One region of the Secundilactobacillus muriivasis genome, then DNA from elsewhere that is predicted to be linked to it. Evidence: predicted binding sites of a transcription regulator. Region 1 holds the regulator's gene; the other holds the start of a gene.

What was found. Region 1 encodes NrdR, which represses ribonucleotide reductase genes. Its sites were predicted from a motif close to ACACNATATATNGTGT; they were not measured.
Region 2: ACYVR3_RS15860 (deoxynucleoside kinase) is a predicted target of NrdR. The motif match lies at 2,532-2,547, and genes of this name have one in related genera.

What each region holds. Positions count from the first base shown of each region.
Region 1 covers NZ_BAABMI010000017.1:8-8,452, reverse strand. Annotated here, with positions in the region: gene murC (UDP-N-acetylmuramate--L-alanine ligase) at 172-1,503, shown strand; gene ACYVR3_RS04670 (Bax inhibitor-1/YccA family protein) at 1,692-2,396, shown strand; gene polA (DNA polymerase I) at 2,878-5,538, shown strand; partial or broken gene mutM (DNA-formamidopyrimidine glycosylase) at 5,567-6,391, shown strand; gene coaE (dephospho-CoA kinase) at 6,413-7,033, shown strand; gene nrdR (transcriptional regulator NrdR) at 7,066-7,548, shown strand; partial or broken gene ACYVR3_RS04645 (replication initiation and membrane attachment family protein) at 7,564-8,445, shown strand, end outside.
Region 2 covers NZ_BAABMI010000097.1:243-5,542, reverse strand. Annotated here, with positions in the region: gene ACYVR3_RS15870 (GNAT family N-acetyltransferase) at 14-544, shown strand; lysine riboswitch at 626-803, shown strand; gene ACYVR3_RS15865 (amino acid permease) at 933-2,387, shown strand; gene ACYVR3_RS15860 (deoxynucleoside kinase) at 2,616-3,254, shown strand; gene serS (serine--tRNA ligase) at 3,548-4,816, shown strand.

The DNA.
Region 1 (8,445 bases):
AATCAGTCACGGTCGAGTCCGCGACGCATTAATTTAGAAATGGCTTAAAAAATCCCAAATTTTACGGGAAAGCTGTGCTAAAATAAATGGTAAGGTCCAAATGGTTTACCGCTGGCAATCGGTGAACCAGTACACAAAATTATTAATTGAAGCGATGAAAAGAGGATTTTGATGGACAACACAACGACGTATTACTTTGTTGGAATCAAAGGATCAGGTATGAGTTCACTAGCACTCATCTTACACGATAAGGGGTATCAGGTAGCGGGCTCAGATATTACCCAATATACGTTCACGCAACGTGGGTTGGAACAAGCCAAGATTCCGGTTTACCCATTTGATGAAGCAAACATTCACGAAGGGTTGACCGTGATTGCGGGGAACTCATTTACGGATGACCATCCAGAAATTAAAAAAGCACGGGATCTAAACTTACCCGTTTACCGGTACCACGAATTCTTAGGAAAAGTCATTGAAGGCTATACCAGTATCGGGGTAGCCGGTGCCCATGGTAAGACCAGTACAACTGGCTTACTGTCACACGTGTTATCTGGGATTGCACCAACCAGTTACCTCATTGGTGACGGAACTGGTAAGGGGACACCTAACGCCCGGTTCTTCGTGTATGAAGCGGATGAATACCGTCGTCACTTCTTAGCTACGAAACCAGATTACGCAATCATGACGAACATTGACTTTGATCATCCTGACTACTACAAGGATATTGATGATGTGTTCAGCGCCTTCCAAAGCTTTGCTAACCAAGTTAACAAGGGTATCTTCGCTTGGGGCGATGATGAAAATCTACGTCGTTTGAAGACGGATGTGCCAGTTTACTATTATGGGACGAGCGATGAAGACGACTTCCAAGCCCGCAACATCAAGCGGACGACAAAGGGCTCTCAATTTGACGTGTACTATCACGACGAATTCTTGGGCAACTACCACGTGCCATTGTTTGGCGAACACAACGTTTTGAACAGCTTAGCTGTGATTGCCGTTGCCTACTTTGAAGAAGTCGACTTAGACGAAATCAAGAAGGAATTACTGAGCTTTAAGGGTGTTAAGCGTCGGTTTGCTGAACGCCAAATTGCCGATATGACGGTCATTGATGACTACGCGCACCATCCATCTGAAATTCGGGCAACCCTAGATGCTGCTCGGCAAAAATACCCTGATCGTGAAGTTATTGCGGTGTTCCAACCACATACCTTTACCCGGGTGATTGCCTTGATGGACGATTTTGCTAAGGCCTTGAATAACGCTGATCACGTATACTTAACTGATATCTTCAGTTCTGCACGTGAAAGCAACGGTAGCGTTTCAAGTGAAGACTTAGCTAAGAAGATCGCCAAGGGTGGCCAAATCTTGAAGTTGGACAACATGTCGCCACTTCTGGATTACCACAACGCCGTCGTTGTCTTCATGGGTGCCGGTGACGTTCAAAAGTACGAACGGGCATATGAAGAATTATTAACGCACTTGTCACTAAAAGATAACTAAATCGATTGAAAGAAGATTGGCAGTTAGTGCCAGTCTTTTTTTGTTGAATTGAGCGCGAATAGCCGAATCTTTTCAAATACTTAACAAATAAATAATAATTGATCTAAATGATTATTTTTGATTGCGTTTCTCACTAGAACTGATACAATTGTTTGACAAATAGAGAATTAATCTAAGGAGGAATCTGATTGAACAATTATGATGAGCAGCCACGGCGGGTTATTAATGCTGACGTTGGCTTGAACCGCTTTTTGACGAAGATGTATGGGTGGATGGCCTTGGCCATTTTACTGTCGGCTGTCGCAGCGTTTTATGTCAGCACGACACCGGCACTAATGAGCATTTTTGTTGGGCCAACACGCTGGTTACCAATCATTGTTTGGTTTGTCTTTCCGTTTATCGTGACGGGCCAAGCGTTAAAGCGACCGTCACTTAGTTTTACGTTACTCATGGTTTACGCGTTGATCACTGGTGGGGTCTTCTCCATGTACAGTTTGATCTACAGCGGTGGGACGTTAGTTTCGGCCTTCGTTTCCAGCGCAATCTTGTTTATCGTGATGGCGCTGTTTGGGACGTTTACCAAGCGTGATTTAAGTCGCGTTGGTGCGCAAGCCACTTCAGCGTTGATCGCGTTGATTATTGCGTTTGTAATCAACATGTTCTTACAAAGTCCCGCAATCGCGTACGTCTTCTCGTTCATTGGCGTGATTATCTTTACTGCCTTAACCGCTTCTGATAGTCAAAAAATGAAGCAAATCTATCTGAACAGCGATGGTAGCGCAAGCTCAACGACCGGGATTGCCGTTATTGGCGCAATGCAACTTTACCTTGATTTTGTGAACCTGTTTATCTTCTTGCTGCAGATTTTTGGTGGTTTTGGGAACAGGGATTAATATTAGATTGTTATGATTAGCCTGGACGAATTGTCTGGGCTTTTTTGTTTGCTGTCACTTGTGTTCAGCGTAAGTGTTGGGTGCGCTTTGGGTGTTGGCTGTTTGTCATCGCTTCGCTCGCCAAAGCCGCATTGAAAAGCGCTCGTTCAGGCTACAAAATTCGGCGCCGCTTAAACTGTCATTTCTAGGGTTCCTGAAGTTGTAGAAACTTGTCAACCACGCGCTTTCCGGCCACCACGCCGAATGGTGCTGCACGAGACTGAGAGCTGCATGTAAGGTGAGTCCGGTAAACCCGCCAGGCCCGGGCGCCTTCACCGGACTCACCTTACACACTGCTCTCAACCCGTCTCGCTCCGCACACTTACGCTGGACACAAACGACAGCAGAGTACCAATAAGTTACTAATTCAAGTTAAATAAATCGCCCACCCAAGGGCATTTTTGGTACACTAGAAGGGACGACAAATCGTGGAGGATCTGAAATGACAGAATCGAAAAAATTGTTATTAATTGACGGCAACAGTGTGGCGTTCCGCGCTTTCTTTGCACTGTATACGTCATTGAATAGTTTTACTAATGCTGAAGGGCTACACACCAACGCCATCTTCGGATTCAATAAAATGCTAGACATTATGTTGAAAGACGTTAAACCAACGGATGCACTAGTTGCATTTGATGCGGGTAAGGTGACCTTTCGGACGAAAAAATACAGCGATTACAAGGGTGGCCGTTCTAAGACGCCGCCAGAACTTTCCGAACAAATGCCAGTTATTCGCAAATTGTTGGCTGCTCGCGGCATCAAATCATATGAGTTGCCTAACTATGAAGCCGATGACATTATTGGCACGATGGCTAAACAAGCCGAAGCTGCTGGTTACGAAACTACGATTTTCACTGGGGATCGGGATTTGACCCAACTAACATCCGCTCACACAACGGTGGCAGTTTCTAAAAAGGGTGTTAGCGAAGTTGAAAGTTATACGCCAGCCCACGTGGAAGAAAAACTCGGCGTTCGACCAGATCAAATTATTGAAATTAAAGGGCTGCAAGGTGATACATCGGACAATTATCCTGGTGTTTCAGGAATTGGCCCTAAGACGGCGGTTAATTTGATTCAAAAATACGGCACGATTGACGGCGTCTACGACCACATCGACGACATTACCGCCAAGAAAATGAAGGAACACTTGATTGAAGATAAGGATTCTGCGTTCCAATCACGTGATTTAGCAACGATTCGGCGGGATGCACCGCTTGAAATTGGGTTGGATGAATTGACCTATGCCGGTGACCAAACTGATGAGTTAGTGGCCTTTTATCAACAAATGAACTTTCAGTCATTCTTGCAGGATATGAACAAAGGTGAGGATGCCAGTGATGTTTTGGGCCTGACGCCCGTTAACTTTACGGTGCTGACAGCTGAAAACGTGGCTGAAGTGGGTCAGTTAAAGGATCATGTGACCTTTTATCTAGAAATGCTAGACGCCAATTACCACACCGCAACCTTGGATGGCTTTGTTGTTGGGAGTGGTGAAACATGGTACGTGAGTCGTGATGTTGAGTTACTCCAAACGGCGCCGATCAAATCACTATTGGCTAGTGAAACAATCAGTAAGGACGTGTTCGATGCCAAACGAACCTATGTCGGGTTACATCGATTAGGCGTTACATTGAACAACGTTGATTTTGATTTACTGTTGGCATCGTACTTGCTTGACACCAATGAAAATAGCAACGATTTAGGTAGTTTAGCCTTCCAACACGGTTACCATCAGATTCAAAGTGATGAAGAAGTTTACGGTAAGGGGGTTAAGCGGGCGATTCCAGATGATGACCAAATTTTCTTTGAGCATTTAACGCGAAAGGGCATCACGATTGAGTCGTTAAAGGCGTCCCTATTTACCCAACTCGATCAAAATGAACAACGCCGGTTATATGAAGACCTTGAACTGCCAATGGCCTTTGTTTTGGCGCGAATGGAAATTGCCGGTATCACGGTGGATACTGATCGGTTGAGCAACATGCAGAGCCAATTCACCGAACTGCTGGCGCAGATTCAGCAGACCATTTTTGAAGAGGCCGGTGAAGAATTTAAAATCAGTTCACCAAAGCAGTTAAGTCATATTTTATTTGAGAAAATGGGCTTAACGCCACTTAAAAAGACCAAAACGGGATACTCAACCTCAGTTGACGTCCTGGAAAAATTAGCCGCTGAGGCGCCAATTGTTGAGAATATTTTAAAATACCGCCAGATTGCAAAGATTCAGTCCACCTACGTTGAGGGTCTCTTAAAGGTTGTCCATTCAACGGATCAAAAGGTGCACACGCGCTATACGCAAACGTTGACGCAGACTGGCCGATTGTCTTCGGTAGATCCTAATCTCCAAAATATTCCGATTCGAACCGAAGAGGGGCGCCGGATTCGACAAGCCTTCGTGCCAAGTCATCCGGGGTGGCAGATTTTTTCATCTGACTACTCTCAAATCGAATTGCGGGTTTTAGCGCACATTACCCATGATGCGAACCTTCAAGCAGCCTTCCGAGACAACGAAGACATTCATGCTAGCACGGCTCGGCGAATCTTTAAGTTGATGCCGGATGAAGAAGTGACACCAAATATGCGGCGCCAAGCCAAGGCCGTCAACTTCGGTATCGTTTACGGCATCAGTGATTTTGGCTTATCCCAAAACATTGGTATTTCCCGGAAACAGGCCCGTCAATTTATTGATACCTACTTTGAAGAATATCCTGGCGTTAAGCAGTATACCGAAGACGTGGTTGCACAAGCGAAGGAAACCGGGTACGTTGAAACGATTGCTCACCGCCGTCGGTATTTACCGGATATTAACGCCAGCAACTTTAATCAACGCTCATTTGCTGAACGAACGGCCATGAACACGCCAATTCAAGGCAGTGCGGCGGATATTATTAAAATTGCGATGATCAACATGGAAGCGGCTTTAAAAGACATGCAAGCGATCATGTTGCTACAGGTTCATGATGAACTGATTTTTGAAGCGCCAGCTGAAGAAATCGCAACGCTTGAACAACTCGTGCCTAAAGTGATGGATTCGGCAGTTAAGCTTGAAATTCCGCTAAAGGTGGAGAGTCATTATGGGGATACTTGGTACGATGCCAAGTAATTAAGTTAAGAGATCGGAGGGCGAACGAATGCCTGAATTACCAGAAGTTGAAACGGTGCGTCGGGGCCTGACCCGGTTAGTCGAAGGGGCGACGATCGACCACGTTGACGTCTTGTACGAAAAGATGGTCGATCCCGAACCAGAAGCGTTTAAAGAACAGTTAAAAGGAAAAACAATCGAAGCAATCGATCGCCGGGGCAAGTATCTCTTGTTTCGGTTCAATGATGACCTTACCATGGTGTCTCATTTGCGGATGGAGGGCAAATACGACGTTCAGCCGGATGATGCACCAATCACGAAGCACACCCACGTGATCTTTCATCTAACGGATGGTCGTGCACTTCGGTACACGGATACTCGTAAGTTTGGTCGCATGAATCTGTTAAAAACCGGGACGGAATCGCAACTGATTGCCGGCCTGAAGAAGATGGGACCCGAACCCACGGCAGAAACGTTAACGGTTGACTACATGACCAAAATCTTTGCGAAGAGTAAAAAAGCCATTAAGCCGTTTTTGTTGGATCAAAATAACATTGCAGGGCTGGGCAATATCTACGTGGATGAAACGCTGTGGATGAGCCGAATCAATCCGCTGCAACAGGCTAACACGATTCCGGCATTTCGAATTCGGCAGCTGCGCGATAATATCATCAAAGAAATTAGTCACGCCATCAGTGGTCACGGCACGACTGTCCATTCGTTTTCAACGGCGTACGGCGAGGCGGGTCAGTTCCAAAATCAGCTCAACGTATATGGCCGCAAGGGTGAACCGTGTGTCCGGTGTGGCACCCCAATTGAAAAGACAAAAGTGGCGCAACGCGGGACGCATTTTTGTCCAGCTTGCCAAGCACTTCAAGAAACACCTAGTGAAACGATGGTCTTGGGATTAACGGGGGGCATTGCTTCTGGTAAATCAATGGTGAGCGCTTTTTTCAAGACGCATGGTGTGCCCATTATTGATGCTGATCAAGTTGCTCGTGAAGTTGTCGTTCCCGGATCAACCGGTTTGACTCAGATTCAACAGACCTTTGGCTGGCAAATCATTCAACCAGATGGCACTTTGGATCGTAAAGCGCTTGGCAGTTTGGTGTTCGGTCAACCTGAAGCCTTAGCGAAGCTCAATGCCATCATGCTGCCCCTGATTCAAGCAGCAGTGACTGCCCAGATGGCAACCTATCGCAAACAAAACGTGCCATTAGTTGTCTATGATGCGCCAACGCTGTTTGAATCGAAGGGTGCATCGTTAGTCGATGAAATTATGGTGGTGTCGTTACCGGAAGACATACAGTTAGCGCGGTTAATGGCCCGTGATCAAACAACTGAAGCGGATGCAATGAAGCGCATTAAGAGTCAATTACCACTCGATGAAAAAATCAAACGGGCCGATATTGTGATCGATAATAGCGGAACAGTTGAAAAAACAAAAGCGCAAGTGGTAAAATGGCTTGATGAAGCTGGTTTTAGCACGTTATTAAATACTGCCAAGCAGGCTTGATCGCACGATAAACTGTAAGAAGAGGTGAGACGATGCATTGTCCACACTGTCACTATAATGGCTCCCGGGTCGTTGATAGTCGACCAACTGATGAAGGGCGCGTGATTCGCCGCCGCCGTGAATGTGAAAACTGTGGTTTTCGGTTCACGACGTTTGAACGAATTGAAGTAACGCCGTTGTTGGTGATCAAGAAAAATGGCACTCGAGAAGAATTTAACCGTGAGAAAGTGCTCCGGGGGATCATTCGCTCTGCTGAAAAACGGCCGGTTGGCATGGATGTCATGACCAAGGTCGTTGATGAAGTGGAAAACGAAATTCGGGCACTGGGGGAAAACGAAGTCTCTAGTCAACTGATCGGTGAGTACGTCATGAAACGATTGGCCGATATTGATGAAATTTCCTACATCCGTTTTGCGAGCGTTTATCGCCAATTTAAGGATATGAGTGTCTTTTTGGAAGAACTTAAAGACGTCATGAAAAAGGATAAACAAAAAGAAGATCCTGAATCAAAATAGAAATGAGGCATGACCATGACGGCAACCCCACAACCGTTGCAACCTAAAACAACGGTGGCAGTCGTTGCAACGCGGCCGCTCACTGATGCACAACGCGATGTCTTAGATCAGCTGTATCAGCCGATTTTAGGCGTGGCCGCGTACACGCTAGCAGTTGTTTTATGGCGTCAAGTATCGCTGACGCCTGAACTGCAGGTGTCGCTAAATCATAGTGAGCTGTTGACGTTACTCAATATTGGCATGAATCCTCTGCAAGAAGCCCGTTACCGCTTGGAAGCAACGGGCTTGTTGCAGTCGTATCAAAATCAACCAGATCGATTACCAGAATTGATTTATGAATTAAAATCACCGGTGACGAGCGATATGTTTTTCAACGATGATCTGTTAAGTCTGTTACTTTTAGAAACGGTGGGCGAACGGCAATTTAAACGTTTAAAGACCCATTTTTTAGCGCGCCCGTTGAATCGAAGTGGTTGGCAAAATATTAGTCGTCAGTTTTTGGATGTCTTTCAGTTGGATGGCCGGTTGATTGCTGAACCGCCCAAGGTGATTCAGACAACTAAGCAAGAACTTGCTGAACAGGAATCGGCCGCCAACACGTTACCCAACGCAATTACGACTAGTACAGACTTTGATTTTTCATTATTGGTTGATATTTTGAAGCGGGCTTACGTGGACTTAGATGATATTCAAAAATACCGCAACGTCATTCTTAACGAGCACGTCTTGTATGATATTGACGAAACTGAAATGGCCAGTTTGATTGGTGAGGCCACCGATTTGGTGACTAATAAACTCGATATTAATCGGTTAAAAACAACCATTGCGTCACAATACCGGAAACGGTCACTTTCTGAGCAGACGGCAACTCCAGCACAACCGCAACCGGTAAAACAA
Region 2 (5,300 bases), on a different contig from region 1:
AGGACCGATAAGGATGACACTTGAACTGACAACGGCAAGGTTGAAGCTGCGACCGTTTGTAGAATCGGATTTGAACGATTATTTCGAAATTGTGAAGAATCAGCAAAGTGCGAAGGCAGCTGGGTTTCAGTATGCGCGAAACTTGGAAGATGCCCACTATTTGTTGAAACAAACGATGCGGCAGGGCTTTGTGTTGGCGGTGGTTGAACGAACGACAGCTCGGGTGATCGGTAGCATCGGGTTTTATGACCGAATTACTTCTGAAGGTGAAGTTTCTGATCAGGAATGTGATTTAGGGTACGTGCTAAATGAAGCTTATTGGGGTCATGGTTATATGACGGAAGCCGGGCAAGCGCTGATTCACGCGGTATTTGACCGGCAACTATTCAACGTGATCTGGGCAAGCTTTCTAAAAACGAACGCGCAATCACAGCGTGTGTTAGTCAAACTGGGCTTCCATTACGTTGATGAATTTCAACACCCACAAAATGCACTGTATCAACCCGGCCAGACCGAAGTGATCTATCAGTTGGCTCGGGCTTAAGCTGAGATTCTTACCCAATTCTAACCTTGGTCGGTGACGAAACGGTTGCAATGCCTCACCGAGGGGAGTAATATGGGTAGCGTTAAAAGAAGAGGTGCGATGTTCAAGAGTCGCTGCTGTGAAGTCCATCAGGATTGACGATCAGTAGTTAAAGGGGACGTTGCCGAAGCTAGGGTACGCTGATGAGTACGCTGGTTGGGATCTGTCTTAAGAGGGCAGGAACTGTCGCAACGATGTGTTGCGGAGCGCTTCCTACGTTAGATGAAACGATGAATTTAAGTCGGGTCTTCTCGCAGGTGTGTGCTTGTGAGGAGGCCCTTTTAAGTTGGAATTGGGCACCTCATGATCAAAATAACCGTAGATCAATGATAGAAAGTGAGTGTGCAAAATGGCAGAGCAACAAACAAACGACCATGAAGTGAAGCGCGAACTCAAGACGCGTCACCTCTCAATGATTGCGTTAGGGGGAAGTATTGGGACCGGGCTCTTCGTTGCCAGTGGGTCCGCAATTTCAACCGCCGGACCTGGTGGTGGCTTAGTTGCCTACATCGCCTTAGGGGTCATGGTTTACTTCTTAATGACGAGTTTGGGTGAAATGGCAACTAACATGCCAGTTTCGGGGTCGTTTGCGACCTATTCAACCAAGTATGTCGATCCTGCGTTGGGATTTGCGATGGGCTGGAACTACTGGTTTAACTGGGCAATCACGCTAGCGGTGGATATTAGTACCGCGGCGCTGGTGATGAAGTTCTGGTTACCGGATATTCCGGGGTGGATCTGGAGTGTGGCGGTCTTAGTCATTATCTTCATGATCAATGCGTTGACCGTTAAGGCGTTCGGGGAAACCGAGTACTGGATGGCCATGATCAAAGTGGTGACCGTCATCATCTTCTTGATCGTTGGAGTTTTGACCATCTTTGGCATCATGGGTGGTCACGCAACCGGTCTTGAGAACTTTACCTATAAAAAGGCACCGTTCGTTGGCGGCATGCCAGCCATGCTGAGCGTGTTCGTTGTTGCCGGGTTCTCGTTCCAAGGGACTGAATTGGTCGGTATCACGGCTGGTGAATCTGCAACACCTGAAAAGAGTATTCCAAAGGCCATCAACGAAGTGTTCTGGCGAATCTTATTGTTTTACATTCTCGCCATCTTCGTGATTGCCTGCTTGATTCCTTACACGAGTCCTGATTTGTTGGGGTCATCCGCAACTGATATTGCCATCAGTCCATTTACCTTGGTCTTCAAGCGCGCTGGATTAGCCGCTGCTGCTAGCGTGATGAACGCCGTTATCTTGACGTCTGTCATTTCAGCGGCCAACTCCGGGATGTATGCCTCATCTCGGATGCTGTACTCATTGTCGTTAGATGGGTACGCGCCAACGTATTTCCAACACACAACTAAAAACGGGGTGCCATTGCGCGCCCAAGTTGCCACTACGGTGATTGGCGCTTTGGCCTTCATCACCAGTGTGGCGGGGCCACAAGTTTACACGTGGTTAGTTGCGGCATCTGGTTTGACCGGCTTCATTGCCTGGTTAGGGATCGCCATCTCCCACTTCCGCTTCCGGCGGGCGTTCGTTAAGCAGGGCCATGATTTGAGTGAGTTAAAATACCATGCAAAGTGGTTCCCATTCGGCCCAATTCTGGCACTCGTCTTGTGTATCTTGGTCATCGCGGGTCAAAATACTACGGCCTTCGCGCAATTTGACTGGGAACAAATCGGTGTCACTTACCTGAGTGTGCCATTGTTCATCGTCTTGTTTGTGTACTATAAGGTTCGCCATCATACCAAGATGGTGCCGTTGGACGAAGTGGATGTAGCGCCACATAAGCGTAAGATGTAACGCATTAAAGTTAAATGAGTTGACGGTGTTACCTTCTCAATGGAGAGGCAGCACCGTTTTTTTATTGGTCTCAGCAAACCCGATGATACCAGTCTCTGCAATGAATCAGGGCCCCGTGATTCCATAAAACCCTCATGAGAATGACCACTAGATATTGCATTTCGACCAAGTGATGATACAATGGATAGTGCTGATTTTTGAAGTTGAAGTTAAAGGAGAAATTATCTGATGATCGTACTATCTGGCACCATCGGCGCTGGTAAAACCAGCCTGACCAACTTATTGGCGGATCACTTAAACAAACCGGCCTTTTACGAGTCCGTAGAAGACAACGAGATTTTACCGTTGTTTTATCAGAATCCAAAAAAATACGGCTTTTTGCTCCAAATTTATTTCTTGAATAAACGGCTTGAGAGCATCAAGGAAGCCTTCAAGGATGATGAAACGGTTTTGGACCGGTCAATTTTTGAAGATTCACTGTTATTCAGATTAAACGCTGATTTAGGTCGGGCAACCCAGACTGAAGTCGACATTTATGATTCACTGCTTCAAAACATGATGGAAGAACTGCCAGATACGCCACACAAGAAGAACCCAGACCTCTTGATCCACATCAGTATCTCCTTTGACACCATGTTGTCACGTATCAAGAAGCGCGGCCGGTCATTTGAACAGATCGAGCAAGATCCAAGCCTGTACAACTACTACAAGGAATTGGACGAACGCTATATTGATTGGTATAACAACTACGATAAGTCACCTAAAATGATGATCAACGGTGACGAACTCGACTTTGTTGAAGACACAGCCGCCCAAAAACGGGTGCTTGAGTTAGTCGACAACAAGATGGCTGAACTCAACCTTTAAACGGGTCGCCGGGTGTGGCTTGCTAAATGAAACGAGATATCGTAAACTAAGAGTAGTTCATTAAACGCGATGTGGTTTAAGTAGACGATCAGAGAGACGGGGTATTCTGAAAACCGTTACGTCGAAACTCCGCCACGTCAAAGCGGACAGTTAATCCTGTACGGGTCATCACCGTTACCGATAATTGAGTGTGTAGCAATGGCTACAAACTTGGGTGGTACCGCGAGCTTTCGTCCCAACTTTTTGGGGCGGAAGCTTTTTTTGCGGTCCGATAATACGAGAGGAGATTTACCATGATTGATTTAAAGTTAGTTCGGACACAGCCGGATTTTGTAAAGGAAAAGTTAGCCACGCGGGGTGTTGACGCCGCTGAGATCGATGCACTGCTTGATCTTGACCAACAACGTCGTGACTTGATCGTCAAGTCAGAAACGATGAAGGCTGACCGTAACCAAGTGTCAGACGAAATCTCGCAGTTGAAGCGTAACAAGGAAGATGCTAGCGACAAGATCAACCAAATGAAACAAGTGAGTGCTGATATCAAGGCACTAGATGAACAGTTGACCCAGATTGCGGATGACGTTCACGATAAGGCATCACGCTTACCAAACATTCCTAACGACAACGTGCCCGTTGGTTTAACTGAAGACGGCAGTGTTGAATTGCGGAAGTGGGGCGAGATTCCAACGTTTGACTTCGAACCAAAGTCTCACTGGGAAATTGGTGAAGCGCTGGGCATCTTAGATTTCGAACGTGGCGCCAAAGTTTCTGGCAGTCGTTTCTTATACTACGTTGGTCAAGGCGCACGTCTGGAACGGGCCATCTACAACTTCTTCTTGGACGAAAATGAAAAGGCCGGCTTTACCGAAATCTTGCCACCATACATGGTGAACAGTGAATCCATGTTTGGGACTGGTCAATTCCCTAAGTTTACCGAAGACGTTTATTCATTGAAGGAAGCCGACGAAACGTTGATTCCAACGGCTGAAGTGCCATTGGTCAACTTCTACCGTGATGAAGTGATCGATGATACCAAGTTACCCGTTAAGTTTACCGCGTTGTCACCAGCCTTCCGTTCAGAAGCCGGGAGTGCCGGTCGTGATACCCGAGGCTTGATCCGGTTACACCAATTTAACAAAGTTGAAATGGTGCAATTCACGAAGCCTGAACAATCATGGGATGCGTTGGAGAAGATGACCAATCATGCTGAAGACTTATTGAAGAAGTTAGGCTTGGCCCACCACGTGATCACTTTGACTACGGGTGATATGAGCTTTACGGCTGCCATGACGCATGACTTGGAAGTTTGGTTACCATTCCAAGACAAATACCGTGAAATCTCAAGTTGTTCAAACTGTACCGACTTCCAAGCACGTCGGGCACACATCCAATACCGTGACGAAAACGGTAAGCTCCAGTACGTTCACACCTTGAACGGTTCTGGCTTAGCCGTTGGCCGGACGGTCGCTGCCGTTTTGGAAAACTACCAAAACGCAGACGGCACGGTTAACATTCCAGAAGCCCTCCAACCATACATGGGTGGGCAAACGGTTATTAAGTAACCTACTATAGTAAGTTAAATTAAATCGTCTATTGATCGTCACCTCATGATGTTTTATGGGGTGGCGATTTTTTATGCTTACGTTTGTGTCCAGCGTAAGCATTCTTGCTGTGAGTTTGTGAAATGCGGGGTTGGGTGTAAACTGTCGATTCCGGTAAGCGGCTAGGTTCCTGCAGTGGGGCCGGTCTGAGCCAAAGAGCGGTCTCAAACCTCGAAGTTAAGCCTCGCCAAAACCCGTGCGAATCTTAACTTCGTCCCCGATGATTGGCGGTTGTCGGAAGAACACCAACAACCGCCAATCATCGCGACACAGCATCCACCTAGCTGCTTACCGAAATCTCACATTGGCGCAATTCACTACTATCGCAGATCATCTCAAGCGCCTAACTGATCGACTGGTTGCGATATTGTAACGACTGGTGTTGAGTCACTCAACACCAGAATTGGCTATCAGTTAACGCTTTATCAGCACGATGAACAAACGT